Regions from separate parts of the Polaromonas sp. P1_F6 genome, predicted to be linked through region 1. Evidence: predicted binding sites of a transcription regulator. Region 1 holds the regulator's gene; the other holds the start of a gene.

The links. Region 1 encodes LexA, which represses DNA repair genes until DNA is damaged. Its sites were predicted from a motif close to ACTGTATNNNNATACAGT; they were not measured.
Region 2: AC1DY9_RS20165 (DNA topoisomerase IV subunit B) is a predicted target of LexA. The motif match lies at 1,711-1,728, and genes of this name have one in related genera.

The regions. Positions count from the first base shown of each region.
Region 1 is NZ_JBFUBQ010000001.1:1,105,284-1,108,450, forward strand. It holds gene AC1DY9_RS05115 (D-2-hydroxyacid dehydrogenase family protein) at 1-237, opposite strand, end outside; gene AC1DY9_RS05120 (hypothetical protein) at 384-776, opposite strand; gene lexA (transcriptional repressor LexA) at 913-1,617, opposite strand; gene AC1DY9_RS05130 (asparaginase) at 1,855-2,811, shown strand; gene adk (adenylate kinase) at 2,908-3,167, opposite strand, start outside.
Region 2 is NZ_JBFUBQ010000009.1:36,845-40,011, forward strand. It holds gene AC1DY9_RS20165 (DNA topoisomerase IV subunit B) at 1-1,664, opposite strand, end outside; gene AC1DY9_RS20170 (MFS transporter) at 1,856-3,076, shown strand.

The DNA.
Region 1 (3,167 bases):
GACACGGCCTGTCTGGGCAATCAGCTTGAGTTTGGGCAGCTTTTCAATAACTTGCCGGTTGAGCTGGGTTCTCTCCCGGATCAGGACGATGACATCGGCATCCTTGAGGCGGACGGACAGCTGGCCGATGCCTTTAACGGTGTTGGTATAGACCTTGGCGGGGTAGGCCTCCAGCTTGGCTGCGCAGTTCAGTTTCCGCACCGCGTCCTGATAGTCGTCGAGGATCACAATATTCATGCCGATATTGTGCCTGCAAGATTTTTCTTCCTTGCCGCCGGGGTCACTTCCGACTGGGGATTTTGTATCTCAAGGAAACGCACCAGACGGCGCCGCAAAGCGCATAGGCCCGGGCTGAACTTCTGGTGGGAAGCTTGCCGTACCAGTTATCTCAAAGAGGTTTCTCGCTGGCTCATGCGCTCAAGTTCCGCGCAGACGTCGGCCATGCGGCCGGATATCACCATGCGGCCAGCGCACGCTGGGCCGACATTGGAGTCAAACTCACGGACAACTCGCAGCCGGCTGGGTCGGGACGCCTTGACAGAGCGTTGGACGGCAAGAGTACCAGTGGCGCGGGCAGACGGGCCGCGCATTGCCGCGAAATCGCCGGAAGCAAAGGGTAGCGCAAGCTGGTGAGATCTGGGCTGCGCGCCGGCTGGCGCGGAAAAACGGCTTGCCCCAGCCATACCCTGCGCCGGCAAAAACAATGACACCAATGCCTGCACGGGTGCCAGCAGGACTGACGACATTGGTGTATGTGAAAAACTGATGATTCCCATGATGAACTCCTGTATGAGAGAGGTTTACACAGGCAGGATTGCAGACTGGCAAATTGCCAGGAAGGCCCCGGCACCAGGGTGTTGGCCATCACAACGGCCAAACGCCCGCCACCTGGTGCGTGGCCAGGTGAACTGCCTACATCAGCATCGTGTTGCGAATGAGGCCGACGGCCAGGCCTTCCAGTTCGAAAGGCTCGCCGGGCTCGACCACAATGGTTTTAAAGTCCGGGTTTTCGGGCAGAAGTTCGATCAGGTGCTTGTTGCGGCGAAAGCGCTTGACGGTCACTTCATCACCCAGCCGGGCCACGACAATTTGACCATTCTTGGCTTCCTTTGATTGCTTGACGGCCAGCAGGTCGCCATCCATGATGCCTGCGTCCCGCATGCTCATGCCGCGAACCTTGAGCAGGTAGTCGGGCTGGCGCTGAAACAGGCTGCTTTCAAAATAATAGGTTTGCTCGACATGTTCCTGCGCGAGAATCGGGCTGCCAGCAGCAACCCGCCCCACCAGAGGTAGGGCGAGTTGGGCCAGGCTTTGCAACGGCAGGGAAAACTGTTTGATTCTGGATTCGTTCAGGCTGCGAAGGGCGTCATTGCGCAAACGTATGCCGCGTGAAGTCCCGCTGACCAGCTCGATGACGCCTTTGCGGGCCAGTGCCTGCAAGTGCTCCTCGGCGGCGTTGGCAGAGCGAAAGCCAAGCTCAGCGGCGATTTCAGCACGGGTGGGCGGGGCGCCCGTGCGCGCGATGGCGCTCTGGATCAATTCCAGAATTTGCTGCTGGCGCGCAGTGAGCTTGGGAGCCTCAGAGGGAAAATGCGGAAAGTTATCGAGTGTGCTCATCACTGTTGCTCCTTGAATCACAACTTCAGCCCGCTTGCGTATTGCCTGTTGCCTGTTGCCTGTTGCCTGTTGCCTGTTGCCTGTTGCCTGTTGCCTGTTGCCTGTTGCCTGTTGCCTGTTGCCTGTTGCCTGTTGCCTGTTGCCTGTTGGCTTTGGGTACGCACGTTGCTGTAGCTGTTTTAATATCCAGTAACTGTATTTTCATCCAGTTTTTAAAAGATTGCAAGTTTACGTTTTATGTATCCTCAAAATATTGTGATTCTGGGCACTGGCGGCACGATTGCCGGGCAGGCTGCGAGTGCGTCGGACAACATCGGCTATACCGCCGCCCAGGTGGGCGTTGAGCAGCTGGTCGTGGCGGTCCCGTCCTTGGCAAGGTACGGCCCCTTGATGACCGAGCAGGTCGCGCAGGTCGACAGTAAGGACATGAGCTTCGAGGTATGGATGCAGCTGGCCAGTCGGGTCAATTACTTTCTGGCCCAGCCGGACGTGCAGGGCATTGTTATCACGCACGGAACGGACACGCTGGAAGAGACGGCATATTTCCTTCATGCGGTGTGCCGCCCCGATAAACCTGTGGTGCTGACCTGCGCCATGCGGCCCGCGACGGCGCTGGTGCCTGACGGCCCCCAGAACATGCTGGATGCCATGGCGGCGGCGCGTCATGCGGGGGCGAGGGGTGTGGTTGCGGTGTGCGCCGGAACCATCCACAGCGCGCTGGACGTGCAGAAAGTGCATACCTACAAGGTTGACGCCTTTGACTCTGGTGATGCGGGGCCGATTGGCTATGTGGAGGAAGGATTCCTCAGGTTAATGCGAAATTGGCCTGAAACCCATGTAGAACGAGCGCAAGCAGCTATTAAAATAATAGCGAACTCCGTGGTTCCGGTCCAGTGGCCGCACGTTGAGATCGTCATGAACCATGCCGGCGCCAGTGGTGCGGTCGTGGACGCGTTGCTGGCGCAGGGTGTTCAGGGGCTTGTAGTTGCCGCCACGGGTAATGGCACCTTGCACCATGCGCTGGAGGCGGCCTTGCTTCGCGCGCGGTCTGCGGGGGTGCGGGTCGTCCGGTCGACAAGGTGCCTCAATGGTCGTGTCTTGCCCACACCCGGGGATCTGTTTTCTGATTCGCAGGGGCTGAGCCCCGTGAAGGCGAGAATAGCGATGATGCTCGAGCTGTTGGCGCAAAGCTGAACCCTGCCTTCCGATTTCAGTCTGCCGGGAACTGGAATGAAAAAAGCCGTCAGACTGACGGCTTTGGGGTGCAGATGGACTCGCTGGAGGCTCGATTCAGCCCGCCAGCGCTTTGAACGCGCGGGCGGTGATCTCGTCAACACCGCCCATGCCGCTGATGGCACGGTATTTTGGGGCCAGTTCAGGCTCTGACTTTGCCCAGCTGGAGTAGTACTCAACCAGCGGACGGGTCTGCGCGCTGTAAACCTCCAGGCGCTTGCGGACGGTTTCTTCCTTGTCGTCATCGCGCTGGATCAGCGGCTCGCCGGTCACATCGTCTTTGCCTTCGACCTTGGGCGGATTGAACTTGACGTGAT
Region 2 (3,167 bases), on a different contig from region 1:
GGCTTTTTGCCGCGGGCCGGCGCGTCCACCCGGAACAGCGGCGGCCGGGCGACATACACATTACCCGATTCGATCAATTTGGGGAAGTGGCGGAAAAAGAGGGTCAAAAGCAGCACCTGGATGTGCGAGCCGTCCACATCGGCGTCGCTCAGGATGCAGACCTTGCCGTAGCGCAGGCCGCTCAGGTCGGGCGTGTCATTGGGGCCGTGCGGATCGACGCCGATGGCGACCGCGATGTCGTGGATTTCGGTGTTGGCAAACAGGCGGTCGCGCTCGACCTCCCAGGTATTGAGCACCTTGCCGCGCAGCGGCAGGATGGCCTGGCTTTCCTTGTCGCGGCCCATCTTGGCGCTGCCGCCGGCCGAATCGCCCTCGACCAGGAAGACTTCGTTGTGCGCCAAATCCCGGCTTTCGCAGTCGGTCAGCTTGCCGGGCAGCACGGCGACACCTGAGCCCTTGCGTTTTTCGACCTTCTGGCCGGCTTTCTGCCGGGTTTGGGCGGCCTTGATGGCCAGTTCGGCCAGTTTGCGGCCGTAATCGACGTGCTGGTTAAGCCAAAGCTCCAGCGTCGGCCGAACAAAGCTGGACACCAGCCGTACCGCGTCGCGTGAATTGAGGCGTTCCTTGATCTGGCCCTGGAACTGTGGATCGAGCACTTTGGCGCTCAGGACATAGCTGGCACGGGCAAAAACGTCTTCGGGCAAGAGCTTGACCCCCTTGGGCAGCAGCGAATGCAGGTCGACAAAGCTCTTGACGGCATTGAAGAGGCCGTCGCGCAGGCCGCTTTCATGCGTGCCGCCGGCGCTGGTGGGAATCAGGTTGACGTAGCTTTCGCGCACCGGCTGGCCCTCTTCGGTGAAGGCCACGCACCACTGCGCGCCCTCGCCTTCGGCAAAACTCTCGTGCGAAGCGTCGGCAAAACCTTCGCCCTCAAACATCGGGATCACCGGGTCGCCGGTCAGGGTCTGCATCAGGTAGTCGCGCAGGCCGCCCTTGTAGAGCCAGGTCTGGACGTCTTTGGTTTTCTCGTTGGTCAGCGTCACCGTGACGCCGGGCATCAGCACCGCCTTGCTGCGCAGCAGGTGCGTGAGCTCGGCCATGGGCAGCGCGGCCGATTCAAAGTATTTGGAATCGGGCCAGGCGCGGACGGTGGTTCCGGTCTTGCGGTCGCCCTCGCCGTTTTTGCGCAGGTGCAGTTTCTCGGTCACGTCCCCGCCGGAGAACACCAGATGGGCGACCATACCTTCACGGTAGGAGGTGACTTCCAGGCGTTTGGACAGTGCATTCGTCACGCTCACGCCGACGCCGTGCAGGCCGCCCGAAAAGCTGTAGGCGCCGCCCTTGCCCTTGTCGAACTTGCCGCCGGCGTGCAGCCGGGTGTAGACGATCTCGATGACCGGCACCTTTTCTTCCGGGTGCAGGCCAAAGGGAACGCCCCGGCCATCGTCATCAACGCTCACCGATCCGTCGGTATGCAGCGTCACCTTGATCTTCTTGCCGTAGCCGGCCAGGGCCTCGTCGGCGGAGTTGTCCAGCACCTCCTGGATGATGTGCAGGGGGTTGTCGGTGCGGGTGTACATGCCCGGGCGCTGCTTGACGGGCTCCAGGCCCTTGAGCACGCGGATCGAGCCTTCGGAATATTCGGTGGGTAGTTTGTCAGCCATGGCAGATGAAAGAATTGCCGCAATTGTAGTCGGGGCCGCAAAAGTCACTGTACAAACATACAGCTCACCTGATTCATGGATGGGAACGAAGGACGGCCCCGGCAGTGTTTCGCCATTTTCGTTACAGTCGGCAAAGAGCCTCCCGGCCGCCTCAGGCCTTTCCTTTTTTCGCCACTCGAGGCGACTCGCCCATGACCACCGACACCAAAAAACTCTCCATGCTGCAGGTGCTGATCTGCGGCGCCACCATCGTCACGCTGTCCATGGGCATTCGCCACGGCTTTGGCCTCTGGCTGCAGCCCATCACGCAGGCGCAGGGCTGGACGCGCGAGACTTTTGCCTTTGCGCTGGCGGTGCAAAACCTGTCCTGGGGCGTGTTCGGCATCTTCGCCGGCATGGCGGCCGACCGCTTTGGCGCCTTCCGCGTGATCGTGGGCGGTGCTCTGCTTTACGGGCTGGGCCTGGTGGGCATGGCGCTGTCGCCCACCGGTTTCCTGTTCACCCTGACAGCCGGCGTGCTGATTGGCGCCGCACAGGCCGGAACCACGTATGCCGTGATTTACGGCGTGATCGGGCGCAATATTTCGGCCGACAAACGCTCGTGGGCCATGGGCGTGGCCGCGGCGGCGGGCTCATTCGGCCAGTTCCTGATGGTGCCGACCGAAGGTTTGCTGATCAGCAGCCTGGGCTGGAAAGAGGCTTTGCTGGTGCTGAGCGGCGCGGTGCTGCTGATTGCGCCGCTGGCATTGGGCCTGCGCGAAGGCGGTTTTACCGGCGGGCAGCCTGCCAAACGCGAGCAGACCATTCTTCAGGCGCTGCGCGAGGCTTTCAAGTACCCGAGCTTTCAATTGCTGATGGCGGGTTACTTTGTCTGCGGCTTCCAGGTGGTGTTCATCGGCGTGCACATGCCCAGCTACCTCAAGGACAAGGGCCTGTCTCCCCAGGTGGCCAGCTATGCGCTGGCGCTGATCGGCCTCTTTAATGTGTTCGGCACCTACATTGCGGGCTCGCTGGGTCAGAAAATCGCCAAACGCAAGATCCTGGCGACGATTTATCTCTCGCGCGCCATCGTGATCGCCGTGTTCCTGGCGGCACCGCTGAGCCCCTTGAGCGTTTACATCTTTGCCAGCCTGATGGGCCTGCTGTGGCTGTCGACCATCCCGCCGACCAACGCCGTCGTGGCGCAGATCTTCGGCATCCAGCACTTGTCGATGCTGGGCGGCTTTATCTTCTTCAGCCATCAGATCGGCTCCTTCCTGGGCGTCTGGCTGGGCGGCTATTTGTATGACCGCACGGGCAGCTACGACATCGTCTGGTACATCGCGATTGCATTGGGCGTGTTTGCCGCGCTGGTGAACCTGCCGGTGCGTGAATCACCGATTGCACGCGCGGCCGTGCCCCAAGGGGCCTGAGATGGCCAAAAGAATCGGCCTGTGGACGCTTGCGATCATCGCGTCGCTGGGGGTGTTTGCCCTCTACACACGGCCGGATTTCCTGTTCACA